DNA from 3 places in the Streptomyces sp. WAC03905 genome. Region 3 is predicted to be linked to each of the others. Evidence: riboswitches for the same ligand, from Rfam matches in the RefSeq annotation. Region 3 holds a riboswitch; each other region holds the start of a gene.

The links. Region 3 has a riboswitch for cyclic di-AMP ahead of AC2RP6_RS24045 (transglycosylase family protein). Riboswitches for the same ligand answer to the same signal wherever they lie in the genome.
Region 1: it holds a riboswitch for cyclic di-AMP, as region 3 does, so the genes downstream of both, AC2RP6_RS08945 (M23 family metallopeptidase) here and AC2RP6_RS24045 (transglycosylase family protein) in region 3, are expected to answer to the same signal.
Region 2: it holds a riboswitch for cyclic di-AMP, as region 3 does, so the genes downstream of both, AC2RP6_RS12185 (M23 family metallopeptidase) here and AC2RP6_RS24045 (transglycosylase family protein) in region 3, are expected to answer to the same signal.

The regions. Positions count from the first base shown of each region.
Region 1 is NZ_JBXYDZ010000003.1:1,383,001-1,388,600, reverse strand. Features, by position in the region: gene AC2RP6_RS08955 (aspartate aminotransferase family protein) at 1-1,331, shown strand, start outside; gene AC2RP6_RS08950 (tyrosine-protein phosphatase) at 1,360-2,151, opposite strand; cyclic di-AMP (ydaO/yuaA leader) riboswitch at 2,463-2,640, shown strand; gene AC2RP6_RS08945 (M23 family metallopeptidase) at 2,645-3,625, shown strand; gene AC2RP6_RS08940 (SGNH/GDSL hydrolase family protein) at 3,789-4,574, shown strand; gene AC2RP6_RS08935 (MBL fold metallo-hydrolase) at 4,688-5,600, shown strand, end outside.
Region 2 is NZ_JBXYDZ010000003.1:2,176,185-2,181,784, forward strand. Features, by position in the region: gene AC2RP6_RS12175 (HPr family phosphocarrier protein) at 1-218, shown strand, start outside; gene AC2RP6_RS12180 (GntR family transcriptional regulator) at 507-1,181, opposite strand; gene AC2RP6_RS12185 (M23 family metallopeptidase) at 1,386-2,186, opposite strand; cyclic di-AMP (ydaO/yuaA leader) riboswitch at 2,200-2,358, opposite strand; gene AC2RP6_RS12190 (M16 family metallopeptidase) at 2,573-3,940, opposite strand; gene AC2RP6_RS12195 (M16 family metallopeptidase) at 3,961-5,319, opposite strand; gene AC2RP6_RS12200 (DNA gyrase/topoisomerase IV subunit A) at 5,560-5,600, shown strand, end outside.
Region 3 is NZ_JBXYDZ010000003.1:4,763,004-4,768,603, forward strand. Features, by position in the region: gene AC2RP6_RS24035 (cytochrome P450 family protein) at 1-865, shown strand, start outside; gene AC2RP6_RS24040 (transglycosylase family protein) at 936-2,003, shown strand; cyclic di-AMP (ydaO/yuaA leader) riboswitch at 2,284-2,454, shown strand; gene AC2RP6_RS24045 (transglycosylase family protein) at 2,458-3,162, shown strand; gene eno (phosphopyruvate hydratase) at 3,441-4,721, shown strand; gene AC2RP6_RS24055 (FtsB family cell division protein) at 4,811-5,299, shown strand; gene AC2RP6_RS24060 (DUF501 domain-containing protein) at 5,383-5,600, shown strand, end outside.

The sequences.
Region 1 (5,600 bases), 3.4 Mb from region 3:
ACGAGCTGCATGCCCGCCACCTCAACCACCAACTGCCCCGGATGCTGCACACCATCGGCTTCGACAAGGTCTACGAGCGGGCCGAGGGGGCCCACTTCTGGGACGCCGACGGCAACGACTACCTCGACATGCTGGCCGGATTCGGGGTGATGGGCCTGGGCCGCCACCACCCGGTCGTCCGCAAGGCCCTGCACGACGTCCTGGACGCCCAGCTGGCCGACCTCACCCGCTTCGACTGCCAGCCGCTGCCCGGACTGCTGGCGGAGAAGCTCCTTTCGTACAGCCCGCACCTGGACCGGGTCTTCTTCGGCAACAGCGGCACCGAGGCGGTCGAGACCGCGCTGAAGTTCGCCCGTTACGCCACCGGGCGGCCCAGGATCCTCTACTGCGACCACGCCTTCCACGGGCTGACGACCGGCTCGCTCTCGGTCAACGGCGAGGGCGGGTTCCGGGACGGCTTCGGCCCCCTGCTGCCCGACACCGAGATCGCGCTGGGCGACCTGGCCGCCTTGGAGCGGGAGCTGAAGCGCGGCGACGTGGCGGCCCTCGTCGTCGAGCCGATCCAGGGCAAGGGGGTCCTCGCCGCCCCGCCCGGCTTCCTGCTCGCCGCTCAGGAGCTGCTGCACCGGCACAAGGCGCTGCTGATCGCGGACGAGGTGCAGACCGGACTGGGACGCACCGGCGACTTCTACGCGTACCAGCACGAGCCCGGCGTCGAGCCCGACCTGGTGTGCGTCGCCAAGGCGCTGTCGGGCGGCTACGTGCCGGTCGGCGCGACCCTGGGCAAGGACTGGATCTTCAAGAAGGTCTACTCGTCGATGGACCGGGTGCTCGTGCACTCGGCGAGCTTCGGGTCCAACGCGCAGGCGATGGCGGCCGGGCTCGCGGTGCTCTCCGTCATGGAGGACGAGGCGCTCGTCGCCCGAGCGCGGGCCACGGGCGACCTGCTGCGCGGACGGCTCGCCGCCCTGGTGGACGACTACGAGTTGCTCCACGAGGTGCGCGGGCGCGGGCTGATGATCGGCATCGAGTTCGGCCGCCCGTCCTCGCTGGGCCTGCGCAGCCGCTGGACGATGCTCCAGGCGGCCCGCAAGGGCCTCTTCGCGCAGATGGTCGTGGTGCCGCTGCTGCAGAAGCACCGCATCCTCACCCAGGTCTCCGGGGACCACCTGGAGGTGATCAAGCTGATTCCGCCGCTGGTGCTGGACGAGCGGGACGTCGACCGGTTCGTCGGTGCCTTCCGCGAGGTCATGGACGAGGCGCACGGGGGCTCGGGCCTGATGTGGGACTTCGGCAGGACGCTGGTGAAGCAGGCCGTCGCGGCGCGCTGACGGCCTGCGCCGCCCGCTGGCGGCGCGATCAGACCAGCAGCCGGTCGCGGAGCCGGTCGAGGGTCTCGGGGGTCAGCCCGAGGCCCTCCGCCAGGTAGCGGTCCACCCCGCCCCAGCCCTCGTCGATGGTGTCGAAGGCGGCGACCAGGTACTCGGCGCGGGCGTCGAAGAGCGGCGCGAGCAGCTCCATCACCTCGGGCGAGCGGGCCTCAGGGGACGCGGAGCTGCGGCGCACCCGGTAGCGGCGGTGGGGGGCGTTGGACTCCAGGTAGTCCGCCACGATCGCCTCGCGCTCGACGCCGACCGCGAGGAGGGTGACGGCGACGGACAGGCCCGCCCGGTCCTTGCCGGCCGCGCAGTGCAGGAGCGCGGGGACGCTGTCCTCGGCGATGGCGCGGACGACCCGGCCGTGCTCGGCCGTGCGCTCGCGGATGATCCGGCGGTAGGAGTCCGACATCCGGGCCGCCGCCCTGCCGTCGCCCAGGATCACGCGGAGCCGGTCCAGGTCGCCGTCACGGACCAGCCGCCAGAACTCCCGGCCGTCCGCCGGGTCCGAGAGCGGGATGTTGACGTTCCGTACGCCGGGCAGTTCGACGTCCGGGCCCTCCAGGGCGTGATCGGCGCCGTTGCGGAAGTCGAAGATGGTGTGGAGTCCGAGCGAGCCCAGGAACTCTGCATCGGTTTCGGTGGCATGTGCGAGATGTCCGCTTCGGAAGAGTCGTCCCGTCCCGACCGTTCGTCCATCAGAAGTCGGCAATCCGCCCACATCACGGAAATTGCGCACCCCGGTCAGCTCCGGCTCCTGTATCTGCTGGGTCAAGAGAACCCCTCCGCCTCTCGCGTGGCCACTGTCCGAATTGAGCTACTTGGCGCCAACTTGCCATCACCGGAGGCGAGATCGGGCACGTCCCCGTGAGCCAGATCATACGGTGACCGTGAGTGCCTGATCGCCCGGACCGAATGGCCCGGTGGGGACGGCTGTTGACGGAGCGGAATGGACGGAGGGTGACCGGAATTCCGGCGGCCCCTCATGCCTGTTAATCCGTCAGGGAATTCGCGGCTTGTTCGGCGTGCCCGCAAGGGATTACCTTCGCGATCGATCCGGGTGGACCGCCGAATCCTGCCGCCGCCCGGAAACCGCAACCGAACCATTTCGCGCGGCAGGAGCGGGGGAACCAGGTAGGCCGCCGTTCCGGAGATCTTTTCTCCGGAACGGCTCGGGGTGAAGCCGTTCATGTCCCGTACATGTACGGCCGGACATCTCCAGTCCGAACCCGACAGCTCACCTCGCAGGCGCCGGAGAGGAATCCGCCATGCCTGCAAAGGGTAAGCACCGCCGTCCCAAGTCCCTTTCCCTTCCCCGCGGATTCGCGGCCGCAGGCACCGGCGGAGCGGCCCTCGCCCTGCCGCTGCTCGGTGCCGCCGGCGCCCACGCGGCCGGCGCCCCGGCAGCGGCCCCCGCCGTCGCACCCGCGGTCGCCGCGCAGGCCCCCGCCGCACTCCGGGCCGCGCCCGCCGCTCCCGCGACCGCCGTGCAGGCCGCGCCGACCGTCTACACGGTCGTCCCCGGCGACTGCCTGTCCGAGATCGCCGCGGAGCGCAACCTCCCCGGCGGCTGGCAGCGGCTGTACGCCGAGAACCGCGAGGCGGTCGGCGCCGACCCGTCGCTGATCCACCCCGGCCTGAAGCTGACCCTCGGCGGCCGCGGCGAGGCCTCCCCGGCCGACGCCGTCCCCGCCCCGCGCACCGCCCCCGAGGCCGCCCCGCAGGCCGCCCCGAAGACGGCCCCGAAGGCGCAGAAGCCGGCCGGCCGGGCCGCCGCCCCGCAGGCGCCGCGGGAATCCGCCCCCCAGGCCCCGGCCGAGGCCCCCGCCGCGCGACCCGCCGGCTCCGGCTTCGTGGCCCCGGTCGGCGGCGGCATCTCCACCCAGTACAAGGTCGCCGGCGCCATGTGGTCCTCCGGCTACCACACCGGCGTCGACTTCATCGCCGCCATGGGCACCACCGTCAAGGCCGTCGGCGCGGGCACCGTCGTCTCCGCCGGCTGGAGCGGCGCGTACGGCAACGAGGTCGTCATCCGCCACGCGGACGGCAAGTACTCCCAGTACGCCCACCTCTCCCAGCTGTCCGTCTCCTCCGGGCAGAGCGTCACGGCCGGCCAGAGCATCGGCCTCTCCGGCTCCACGGGCAATTCGACCGGCCCGCACCTGCACTTCGAGATCCGCACGAGCCCCTCCTACGGCTCGGACATGGACCCGATCGCCTACCTCCGCTCGAAGGGCGCCAGCCTCTGACGGCACCGGCCGACGGAGCACCGACACGCGTGGGGCCGGGACCCGAGGGGGGTCCCGGCCCCACGTGTACTTATTCCTTATGCCCGGCGTGGTACAGATCACGGCCCGTCAACCCCTCATTACGTTGGCGTAGGTTGCTCGCGGGAGTGAAGGATGGGTTCTCGTGGCAGCGACGACGACGAAACTCAAGACCATCGGCTCGTACGCGGCGATCGGGGACAGCTTCACAGAGGGCGTGGGGGACCCGGGGCCGGGTGATTCTTTTCTCGGCTGGGCGGACCGGCTCGCCGTGCTCCTGGCCGATCAGCGCGACGAGCACGACTTCCGGTACGCGAACCTCGCGGTACGCGGGAAGCTCCTCGACCAGATCGTGGCGGACCAGGTACCGAGGGCCAAGGCCCTCGCCCCGGACCTGGTCACCTTCTGCGCGGGCGGCAACGACATCATCCGGCCCGGCAGCGACCCCGACGACGTGGCGGAACGGTTCGAGGCGGCCGTGGCCGACCTCACCGGGGCCGTCGGCCAGGTCATGATCACCACCGGCTTCGACACCCGGGGGGTGCCCGTACTCAAGCACCTGCGCGGCAAGGTCGCCACGTACAGCGCGCACGTGCGCGCCATCGCCGACCGCTACGACTGCCCGGTCCTCGACCTCTGGTCGCTGAGGTCCGTGCAGGACCGCCGCGCCTGGGACGCCGACCGGCTGCACCTGTCTCCCGAAGGTCACACCCGCGTCGCCCTGCGCGCCGCGCAGGTGCTCGGCCTGGAGGTCCCCGCCGACCCCGACCAGCCGTGGCCGCTGTTGCGCCCGCGCGGCTCGGTGGACGTGACCCGCGACAACATCCAGTGGGCCCGCGAGTACCTGGTGCCGTGGATCGGCCGCCGACTGCGCGGCGAGTCCTCCGGCGATCACGTCGAGGCGAAGCGGCCGGACCTCCTGCCGCTGTAGGGGGCCGGGCGCACGAGGGGGCGGAGCGGCAGGCGGAATCCTTCGGGGCCGGTGTGCGTTGGGATGGTCGTAGTGAGACGACCGCACCGACCCCACCCCTCCCTGGAGGCGCTTTGACCGGCTCCCGTCCCCTCCGCCCGCGGCTGCGCGCCCTGCGGCCCGAAGCCTTCGGCGCGGACCCGTCCGGCGCCCGGCTGGAGCGGATCCGCCGCTCGCCGAACTTCGCCGACGGCGTCTTCCAGAACCCGGTCGGGGCCCGGAACAGGCCCTCGGGGTCGATGGCGGAGTTCGCGAAGATCTACTTCCACCGCGAGCAGCGGATCCGGCGCAGCCCCGGGGCTGCGATTCCGGTCCACCCGACGACCCTCGCCGACCTGGCGAAGCCGCCGGTCAGCGGACTGCGCCTGACGTGGATGGGGCACTCCAGCGTGCTCGCGGAGATCGACGGGCACCGGGTGTTGTTCGATCCGGTGTGGGGTGAGCGCTGCTCCCCCTTCCCCTTCGCCGGTCCCAAGCGGCTGCACCCGGTGCCGGTACCGCTGGCCGCGCTGGGCGACGTCGACGTCGTGGTCGTCTCCCACGACCACTACGACCACCTTGACCTGCCGACGATCAAGGCGCTGGCCGGTACGGACACGGTCTTCGCGGTCCCGCTCGGAGTCGGTGCGCACCTGGAGCGCTGGGGCGTGCCGGCGGACCGGCTGCGCGAGCTCGACTGGAACGAGACCACGAAGATCGGCGGGCTGTCCCTCACCGCGACCCCCGCCCGGCACTTCTGCGGCCGAGGCCTGCGCAACCAGCAGCACACCCTGTGGGCCTCGTGGGTGGTCGCGGGCGACGAGCACCGGATCTACCACAGCGGGGACACCGGCTACTTCCCCGGTTTCGCGGAGATCGGTGCCGCGCACGGCCCCTTCGACGCCACCATGATCCAGATCGGGGCGTATTCGGAGTACTGGCCCGACATCCACATGACCCCCGAGGAGGGCATGCGCGCCCACCTCGACCTCCAGGGCGGCGTCGCGC
Region 2 (5,600 bases), 2.6 Mb from region 3:
TCGTCCGTGCGACGACCGCTTCCGGCGTCCCGGTGACCATCGCGAAGTCCGGCGGCGACCCCGTCAACGCCGCCTCCATGCTGGCGGTGCTGGGCCTGGGCGCCCAGGGCGGCGAGGAGATCGTCCTCGCCTCCGAGGCCGAGGGCGCGGAGGCCGCACTGGACCGCCTCGCGAAGCTGGTCGCCGAGGGCCTCGAAGAGCTGCCCGAGACGGTCTGACCCTTCGGGTTCACCCGGACACGTCCGCCGGAGCCGCGGTCCTCACGAGAGGGCCGCGGCTCCGGCGTGTGCGCGCAGACCCGGGAGCGGGCGCGGCTCGGACGCAAGCGCGCAATCGGCCAAGTGCGCAGTCACGCACGTGCGCAATCGGCCGGAGTTCACGGAATGCATGCGGCCGGCGATCCCGACGGCGCCGCGCATCGTTTCCGGGCGCTGCGCGTGAATTCGGCGCGGCGAATCGTCGCGCCCCGGAATTCTCGCGATTCCACCCTTCGTATACGGCTCCTGTTAATGCCGACCGCCCGACATGTTTACGGCAGGTTGCGAAGTGCTCACCGGCCACCGCCGCAACCGGTGCGCGGCGGCCGCGCGATCGGCGTGGACCACGGCCAGGTTCCGCGCCCGCTCGGCGTCGCCGCGCGCCACGGCGTCGACGATCGCGCCGTGCTCCGCCCAGGACTCCGCGGGCCGGGCCGGTGCCTCCACCACGAACATCCACGCCACCTTGTGCCGCATCTGGGTGAGCAGCGCGATCAGCCCGGGGCTGCCGGACGCCTGCGCGAGCGTCTCGTGGAACCAGGCCCCGAGGGCCCGCAGGTCCTCGCCCTGGCCTCGCCGGGCCCGCTCCTGACCCAGCCTGACCAGCCCCCGCAGCACCTTGAGGTGCGCGTCGGTGCGGCGCCTGGCGGCCCGGGACGCCGCCAGCGGCTCCAGCAGCATCCGCAGCTCCAGCAGGTCCGCCGCCTCCTGCGGGGTCGGCTCGGCCACCGCGGCCCCGGCGTGGCGGCGCGTGGTCACGAAGCCTTCGGACTCCAGGGTGCGCAGGGCCTCGCGCACCGGCACCCGCGAGACGCCGTACCGGCGGGCCAGGACCTCCTCGGTGAGCCGGCCGCCCGGCTCGAACACTCCGGAGACGATGTCGTCGCGAATTGCCGTGCATACCGCGTGGGCAGGAATACGCAAGACCGAACCTCCGCCTGTTTCCGACCGCCAGCCCTCGTGCACGCGCGTCACGCGCGCACGGAGACTCCATTGCAGCACAGCAATATTTCGAGAGCGGACGTAAATCCGAAACATTGCAGAGGAAGGCGAAAACACGAAGACCCCGGCTCGGGAGGCGGGGTCTTCGTGAAGCGGGTGCGCGGTGCTCGGTGAGCCGCGGACGGGTCAGAGGCTGACGCCGTGCGAGCGCAGGTACGAGATCGGGTCGATGTCCGAGCCGTACTGCGAGCCGGTGCGGGCCTCGAAGTGCAGGTGCGGGCCGCTGGAGTTGCCGGTGGAGCCCGACAGGCCGATCTGCTGGCCCGGGGTGACCTGCTGGCCGACGGAGACGTTCAGCGAGGACATGTGGCCGTACTGCGTGAACGTGCCGTCGTTGTGCTTGATGACGACGTTGTTGCCGTACGCGCCGCCCCAGCCGGCCTCGACGACGGTACCGAAGCCCACCGCGTGGACCGAGGTGCCGGAGGCGGCGTGGAAGTCGATGCCGGTGTGGCTGCCGGAGGACCACATGCCGCCGCCCGCCTTGTACTGCGTGCTGACGTAGGAGTCGTCGAGCGGGGAGACGAAGGTGTTGAGGCGCTTGCGCTCCTCCTCGCGGGCGGCGCGCTCGGCGGCCTCGCGCTCCGCCTTCGCCTTGGCCTCGGCGAGGCGCTTGGCCTCGGCGGCCTTCTGCTTGGCGTCGGCCTCGGCCTGGGCCTTGGCCGCGGCGTGCTCGGCGGCACGCTGCTGGGCCTCGGCCTGGTCCTCGATGTCGCCCGCCAGGTCCTCGGCGACGACGACGGCACCCAGCCCGTTCTCCGGGGCGGAGCTGCTGTGGTTGTCCGCGGCGAAGGCCGGGGCGGCGAGGGAGCCGACCACGCCCGTGGTGGCGATCGCGGCGATACCGGCGTAGCCGGCGGTCTTCTTGCTCAGGCGGCTGGAACCACGGTGCTTGCCGGTACCAGCGGGACGACTGCCAAACGCCATGAAGGGTTTGATCCTTTCCTTCCTTCTCGCCTACCGGGTTAGCTGACGGGTTCGGAGCAGGAAGGTCTCCTACGGGCCTCCTCTTGCGAGGGGGTCCGATTCACCCCAGGGACTGATGTGGGTCCCCGGCTCCCCAGGCTCGCGCCTGACGGGGACTCGGCGATCGCTGTCCGGTGCCGCGGGTGCGGCGGGCACAACTGACGGACAGCACGCATGACGCTAGGCGGATCATCAGTCAATCGCCAAACAGACGCGCCTTTTTGTTGCGTACGCCACATCCCATACGAGCAACCTCGCCACTAAACGGACAAAAGGGGTTCCGGCGGAAAGCCGCCGGAACCCCTTGAAAGGTGCGTCAGTTGCCCGTCATCCGGGCTTGCGCGACGTCAGTTGGTGACGACCGCGACGTCACCGATCCCGAGGGCCCGCACGGGCTCCTCGATCACCGCGGCGTCGCCCACCAGGATCGTGACCAGGCGGTCCGCCGGGAAGGCCTGTACGACGGCCGTGGTGGCCTCCACCGTCCCGGTTTCGGCCAACTGCGCGTACAGCTGCGCCTGGTAGTCGTCCGGCAGCTCCTGCTCGACCTGGTCGGCCAGGGTGCCCGCGACCGAGGCGGCCGTCTCGAACTTCAGCGGGGCCACGCCCACCAGGTTCTGCACGGCCACGTCGCGCTCGGCGTCGGTCAGACCGTCCTCCGCGAGGGTGCGCAGCACCTTCCAGAGGTCCTCCAGCGCCGGGCCGGTGTTGGGGGTGTCCACCGAGCCGCTGATGGCGAGCATGGAGGCGCCCTTGCCGTCGGCGGTGGAGCGCAGCACCTGCCCGAAGGCGCGCACGCCGTAGGTGTACCCCTTCTCCTCGCGCAGCACCTTGTCCAGGCGGGAGGTGAGGGTGCCGCCCAGGCAGTACGTACCCAGCACCTGGGCCGCCCAGACGCGGTCGTGGCGGTCCGGCCCGATGCGCCCGATCAGCAGCTGCGTCTGGACCGCGCCCGGCCGGTCGACGATGACCACGCGGCCGGTGTCGTCCGCGGTCACCGGCGGCACGGGGCGCGCCTCGGCGGTGTCACCGGTCCAGGCGCCCAGGGTGTCGGCCAGTACGGCGTCCAGGTCGATGCCGGTCAGGTCGCCGACGACCACCGCGGTGGCGGTGGCGGGCCGCACGTGGGCCTCGTAGAAGGCGCGCACGGCCGCGGAGTCGATCCGGGCGACCGTCTCCTCGGTGCCCTGGCGCGGCCGGGACATCCGCAGGGACGCCGGGAAGAGCTCCTTGGAGAGCTGCTTGGCGGCGCGGCGCTGAGGGTTGGCCAGCTCGTGCGGGATCTCGTCGAGCCGGTTGCGCACCAGCCGGTCCACCTCGGCGTCGGCGAAGGCCGGCGCGCGCAGTGCCTCGGCGAGCAGGCCCAGCGCCTTGGCCAGCCGGGAGGCGGGCACCTCCAGGGAGACCCGCAGGCCCGGGTGGTCGGCGTGGGCGTCGAGGGTGGCTCCGCAGCGCTCCAGTTCGGCCGCGAACTCCTCGGCGGAGTGCTTGTCGGTGCCCTCCGACAGGGCGCGCGCCATGATGGTCGCCACGCCGTCCAGGCCCTCGGGCTCGGCGTCGAGGGGCGCGGTGAGGTTCATCTCGACCGCGACGACCTGCTGGCCCGGCCGGTGGCAGCGCAGCAGGGTCAGCCCGTTGGGCAGCGTCGCGCGCTCGGGGGCCGGAAAGGCCCACGGCTGCGGCTCGCCGGCCTGCGGGCGCGGGTGGAAGGTCATCGTGACGGCTGCGGTGTCGCTCACTGCTCCGCCCCTTCGTTCTCGTCGCTGTCGGCGTTCTCTTCGCCCTCTGCGGCCTCGGCCGCGAGGGGCTCGTAGACGAGCACCACGCGGTTGTCCGGTCGCAGTCGGGCCGCGGCCACGGCCTGCACCTCCTCGGCGGTGACGTCGAGCACGCGCCGGACGGCGGTGAGGGCCAGCTGCGGGTCGCCGAACAGCACCGCGTACCGGCACAGTTCGTCGGCGCGGCCGGCCACCGTGCTCAGCCGGTCCAGCCATTCGCGTTCCAGCTGGGCCTGGGCGCGCTCCATCTCCTCGGCGGTGGGGCCCTCGGCGGCGAACCGCGCGAGCTCCTCGTCGACGGCCGCCTCGATGGCGGGGATCTCGACCCCGCTGGAGGTCTTGACGTCCAGCCAGCCGAGCGACGGCGCGCCGGCCAGGCGCAGCACGCCGAAGCCCGCGGCGACGGCGGTCTGGTCGCGGCGTACCAGGCGGTTGTGCAGCAGCGAGGACTCGCCGCCGCCCAGGATGGTCAGCGCCACGTCGGCGGCGTCGCACTCGCGGGTGCCGTCGTGCGGCAGCCGGTAGGCGGCCATCAGCGCGCGGGCCGGGACGTCCTCGACGATCTCCTCGCGCAGCTGCTCGCCGATGATGTCGGGCAGCGAGCCGTCGCGGGGCGGCTGCTTGCCGTCGTGCGAGGGGATGGTGCCGAAGTACTTCTCGATCCAGGCGAGCGTCTGCTCGGGGTCGATGTCACCCACGACCGACAGCACCGCGTTGTTGGGCGCGTAGTACGTACGGAAGAAGGTGCGCGCGTCCTCCAGGGACGCGGCGTCCAGATCGGCCATGGAGCCGATCGGGGTGTGGTGGTACGGGTGGCCCTCGGGGTACGCCAGGGCCGTCAGCCGCTCGAAGGCGGTGCCGTACGGGACGTTGTCGTAGCGCTGGCGGCGCTCGTTCTTGACGACGTCGCGCTGGTTCTCCATGGACTCCTCGTCCAGGGCGGCCAGCAGCGAACCCATCCGGTCCGCCTCCAGCCACAGCGCGAGCTCCAGCTGGTGGGTCGGCATCGTCTCGAAGTAGTTGGTGCGCTCGAAGCTGGTGGTGCCGTTGAGGGAGCCGCCGGCACCCTGGACCAGCTCGAAGTGTCCGTTGCCCGGTACGCTCGCCGAACCCTGGAACATCAGGTGCTCGAAGAGGTGAGCCAGGCCGGTACGCCCCTTGACTTCGTGGCGCGAGCCGACGTCGTACCAGAGGCAGACCGCGGCGACCGGGGTCAGGTGGTCCTCGGACAGCACCACGCGCAGGCCGTTGGCCAGCCGGTGCTCGGTCGCTGTCAGGCCGCCGGAGCCGGCCTGGGCTGTGGCCGTGTGACCCATGGGCATGTGGTCCCTTCGATCGCGATGCAGAGATTTCCGTCAGACCTGCCACTGTATGCAAGCGCGTCGGCCACCGGATAAGTTCCCGGGCCAGACCTGGGTCGGAGTCGGCGTTGTCGGCCCCCCGGGCCACAATGGTCGGCGTCGTACCCCCGCCGGACAACGGCGGGACCCAGCCAGACCCCGCCAGACCAGCCAGACACCCAGCACATACATTCTTGGTTAAGGAGCCGCGCAGCGATGGCCCGCCGCAGCACGAAGACCCCGCCGCCGGAGGATTT
Region 3 (5,600 bases):
GGAGGCGGACCTCATCCACGAGTTCGCGTTCCCGCTCCCCATCTACGCCATCTGCGAGATGCTCGGCGTACCGCGTGAGGACCAGGACGACTTCCGCGACTGGGCCGGGATGATGATCCGCCACGGCGGCGGTCCGCGGGGCGGGGTCGCCCGGTCGGTGAAGCAGATGCGCACCTACCTCGGTGAGCTCATCCATCGCAAAAGGGATGATCTGGGCGACGACCTGATCTCCGACCTGATCCGCGCGAGCGACCACGGCGACCATCTGACGGAGGGCGAGGCCACCGCGATGGCCTTCATCCTGCTCTTCGCCGGCTTCGAGACGACCGTCAACCTCATCGGCAACGGCGTCCACTCCCTCTTCATGAACCCCGTCCAGCGCGAGCGCCTGCAGGCCTCCCTGGCCGCGGGGGAGAACGAGCTGCTGTCCACCGGTGTCGAGGAACTCCTGCGCTACGACGGCCCCGTGGAGCTGGCGACGTGGCGGTTCGCCACCGAGCCGCTGACCCTCGGCGGCGAGCGCGTCGAGACCGGCGACCCGGTCCTGGTCGTCCTCGCGGCCGCCGACCGGGACCCCGAGCGGTTCGCCGACCCGGACACCCTCGACCTCTCCAGGACCGACAACCAGCACCTCGGATACGGGCACGGCATCCACTACTGCCTGGGCGCACCGCTGGCCCGGCTCGAAGGACAGACCGCGCTCGCGACCCTGCTGACGCGCCTGCCTGACCTGGAACTCGCCGTTCCGCCCCAAGAGCTGCGCTGGCGTGGGGGGTTGATCATGCGAGGGCTTCGTACTCTTCCCGTTCGCTTCACGGTTCAAAACACTTGCGCGGGATCTGATGAAAAGTCAGATCCTGCTTGAACTTGTGACAATCGTTCGAAGGCCGCTAGGTTCTGCCGTTACCCCGCTGTTATGCGAAAGGTGATCCCTCATGCTCTCCGGGAACGGCCGTCACAGACGCCCCCGCCAGGTCCCCGCGCTGGTCGTCACAGCCGGAGTCACTGGCTCTGCGCTGGCCATGCCGCTGCTCGCCGCCACCAGCGCCACCGCTGCCGAAACCACCACCTGGGACAAGGTGGCCGAGTGCGAGAGCGGCGGCTCGTGGAGCGCCAACTTCGGCAGTGGCGCCTACGGCGGCCTCCAGTTCACCCAGGAGCAGTGGCAGAACGCCGGCGGTCTGGACTTCGCGGAGCGGGCCGACCTCGCGAGCCGCTCGCAGCAGATAGCGGTGGCCGAGCGCGTGCTGGCCTCGCAGGGGCCGCAGGCCTGGCCGCTGTGCGCGGCCTCCGCCGGGCTCGACCAGCAGGGTCCGGCCGCGGTCGTCGACCCCGGTCTGCCCGGCAGCCCCACCGCGGTGGGCCCCGCCCCGTCCCGGCCGGACGACGCGGTTCCGTCCACCAAGGGCGGCAAGCCGGCGACCGACTTCGGGCTGTCGACCGAGGAGACCCCGAGCCCCTCGGGCACCCCCTTCCTGATCCCCGACGCGCCGTCCCTCGGGCTGCCCGTCATGCCCGCGCCCGACGTCCCGACGACGCCTCCGGCCGACCCGGGCACCCCGGTCGTCCCGACCGACCCGACGACCCCGCCGGTCGGCCCCACCGACCCGACGGCCCCGGTCCTCCCGTCGGACCCGGCCGACCCGACGGCTCCGACGACGCCCACGACCCCGCCGGTCACCCCGAGCCCGTCCCCGTCCGACCCGACCGCCCCCGTGGCACCGACGACCCCGGCGACCCCGGAGACCCCGGAGGCCCCGGGCGCCACACCCGTCGAGGGCAACGGCAAGCACCGCGGTGCGCCCTCCCCCGAGGAGAGCGCCCCGTCTGACGCCGTGTCGGACCCCGTCTACACGGTGCAGGCGGGCGACAGCCTGGCGACCATCGCGGTTGCCAAGGGCGTGAAGGGCGGCTGGAGCGGCCTCTATGCGGCCAACGAGCAGGTCATCGGTGAGGACGCCGACCTGATCAAGCCCGGGCAGAACCTGGATCTAACCACGTAATAAGGACAGTTGGTTCGCCCGGAAAGACCTTGATTGTCTGTTTTCGGCAAGTGAGACATGTGTCTCTTCCGGTCAACTGGCGTGTCCCGCCCGGGGGCTTCCGCAAACCCCGGTCTCACCTGCGCAAACACCCCTGCGGAGAGCGCAAGTAGGGGCCCTTTCTCCCCGATGTTCCTCGTTGAACATCGGGGAGAGCTGTGTCTACCTTCTGAATCGCTCGCCACCGCGAGCTCCTTCGACCGCATCGCCGAGTCCTGCCGGCGGACGGGGGGAACAGTCGTCGCGTAAAGCGCCGAAGGCAGGAGCGGGGGACCCAAGGTAGGTGCCGCGAGCGGCCGTTGAGAGACGGTCGTGCAGCGGCTTGGGGTTAAGCGGTGCGCTAGGTCGCACCGCCGGGCACTCACGGGCCCGAACCCGACAGCTCACCTCGTAGGCGTCGGTGAGGAGAAACCTCATGCTGCTTTCCGGCAAGGGCAAGCACCGTCGCGGCTCCAAGGCCGTCCGCATCGTCACGCTCGCAGGTGTCGCCGGTGTGGCCGTCGCCGCCCCCCTGATGACCGCGGGCGCCGCCAGTGCCGCCACCGCGTCCGAGTGGGACAAGGTCGCGCAGTGCGAGTCCGGTGGCAACTGGGCCATCAACACGGGCAACGGCTACTACGGCGGCCTGCAGTTCTCGTCCTCCACGTGGGCGTCGTTCGGCGGCAAGTCGTACGCCGCGCAGGCCAACCAGGCCTCGAAGGCGCAGCAGATAGCCGTGGCCGAGAAGGTCCTGAAGAAGCAGGGCAAGGGCGCCTGGCCGCACTGCGGCAAGGGCCTGTCGAACTCCTCGTACACCGGCGGCTCCTCCGAGACCCCGGCTTCCACGAAGCCGAAGGCCGAGCCGAAGAAGACCGAGACCAAGAAGACCGAGACCAAGGCCGCGCCGAAGAAGGAGACCAAGCGCGCCGAGGCCCCGGTCACCCGCTCCGAGCGCACCGAGGCCCCGGCCGCGCCGAAGACCGGCAACGGCTCGTACGAGGTGAAGGCCGGCGACACCCTGGGCACCATCGCCGAGGCCAACGGCGTCAAGGGCGGCTGGCAGCAGCTGTTCGAGCTGAACAAGGACATCGTCTCGGACGCCGACCTGATCTTCCCGGGTCAGAAGCTGAAGCTCAGCTGACCGCTGCGGCAATAGCCGCAAAAGCGTACGCAACGCGCAGAATTCCCACCGCCCGGCGCCCTTCCCCCCACGCGCCGGGCGGCGGTGTGTGCGGCAGCGGAACCCCCGTCACCCGGGGTCCTATGTCCGGGAAGAGGGGTATTCGGGCCCTTTTTCGTCCCAGGACCCGGGCGGTCGGCAGGGCGAGTGCCCGGATCCGGTTAGGCTCTAGTCGGCCAGGCCATCCCACGGCCTGACGCCACCGCACACCCAGCGTCACATCCCAGAAGGAGATGCTCGTGCCGTCCATCGACGTCGTCGTAGCCCGGGAAATCCTGGACTCCCGAGGCAACCCCACGGTCGAGGTCGAGGTGGGCCTCGACGACGGCAGCACCGGCCGTGCTGCCGTTCCGTCCGGCGCCTCCACCGGTGCCTTCGAGGCCATCGAGCTCCGTGACGGTGACCCCAACCGTTACATGGGCAAGGGTGTCGAGAAGGCCGTCCTCGCCGTCATCGAGCAGATCGGCCCGGAGCTCGTCGGCTACGACGCCACCGAGCAGCGCCTGATCGACCAGGCCATGTTCGACCTGGACGCCACCGACAACAAGGGCTCGCTCGGCGCCAACGCCATCCTCGGCGTCTCCCTCGCCGTTGCGCACGCCGCGTCCGAGGCCTCCGACCTCCCCCTCTTCCGCTACCTCGGCGGTCCGAACGCGCACCTGCTGCCCGTTCCGATGATGAACATCCTCAACGGTGGGTCGCACGCCGACTCCAACGTCGACATCCAGGAGTTCATGATCGCCCCGATCGGCGCGGAGTCCTTCTCCGAGGCGCTGCGCTGGGGTGCCGAGGTCTACCACACCCTCAAGAAGGTCCTGCACACCAAGGGCCTGTCCACCGGTCTCGGTGACGAGGGCGGCTTCGCCCCGAACCTGGAGTCCAACCGCGCCGCGCTCGACCTCATCATCGAGGCCATCAAGCAGGCCGGCTACACCCCGGGCACGGACATCGCGCTCGCGCTCGACGTCGCCGCGTCCGAGTTCTACAAGGACGGCCAGTACGAGTTCGAGGGCAAGTCCCGCTCGGCCGCCGAGATGACGGACTACTACGCCGAGCTCGTCGAGGCGTACCCGCTGGTCTCCATCGAGGACCCGCTGTTCGAGGACGACTGGGACGGCTGGAAGACCATCACCGACCGCCTCGGCTCCAAGGTCCAGATCGTCGGTGACGACCTGTTCGTCACCAACCCGGAGCGCCTGGCCCGCGGCATCGAGGAGGGCTCCGCGAACGCCCTGCTCGTGAAGGTGAACCAGATCGGTTCGCTGACCGAGACCCTCGACGCCGTCGAGATGGCCCAGCGCAACGGCTTCAAGTGCATGATGTCGCACCGCTCCGGCGAGACCGAGGACGTCACCATCGCCGACCTCGCCGTCGCCGTGAACTGCGGTCAGATCAAGACCGGCGCCCCGGCCCGCTCGGACCGCGTCGCCAAGTACAACCAGCTGCTGCGCATCGAGGAGATCCTCGACGACGCCGCGGTGTACGCGGGCCGCAGCGCCTTCCCGCGCTTCAAGGGCTAATCACGCTCTGCCTCCGTACGTCCCCGCACTCGGTCCCGTACCGTGTGCGGGGACGTATTGCGTAGTGCGTACCTAGGGGAGGCGGACCAATGGCCGGGAACCGGGATCGGTTCTCCACCTTCTCCACGGCCACGCGGCTCAAGCAGCTCGGTGAGCGGACCGCGGCCCACGTCTACCGCTCGCAGTCGCGCCGGCAGGTGCGCCGCAGCCGCCTCACCGGCAGGGCCGCGCTCCTGGTGCTCGTCCTCTGTACGCTGGTGGTCGCCCTCGCGTATCCGATGCGCCAGTACGTGTCCCAGCGCTCGGAGATCGCGGAGCAGCAGCGGGCCGCCGCGACGGCGCGGGAGCGCCTGGAGCGGCTCCGCGACGAGAAGGCCCGCTGGCAGGACGACGCCTACGCGGAACAGCAGGCGCGCAAGCACCTGCACTTCCTGCGCCCGGGGGAGGTCGGCTACATCATGAGCGACCCCGGGGCCCGGCCCCCGGAGCCGCACCGGACCGGCCAGGCCGGCTCGGACCGCCCCTGGTACTCCAACGTCTGGGACGGCGTCGACAAGGCCGACCGCCCCGGCGACTGAGCACGCCGGCACCGGAGCCCCGGGCATCCGGTACCGCAGTACCGCAGCACCCATCCACGAGAACGAAGAGACTTCCTCCAGGCATGCAGACGCCCCCGCCCCAGACCGACCGGACCGAGCCGACCGACGCGGACATCGAGGCGTTCGAGCAGCAGCTCGGCCGCCCGCCGCGCGGGCTGCGCGCCATCGCGCACCGCTGCCCCTGCGGGCAGCCCGACGTGGTGGAGACCGCGCCGCGGCTCCCCGACGGCACCCCCTTCCCGACGCTGTACTACCTGACGTGCCCGCGCGCGGCCTCCGC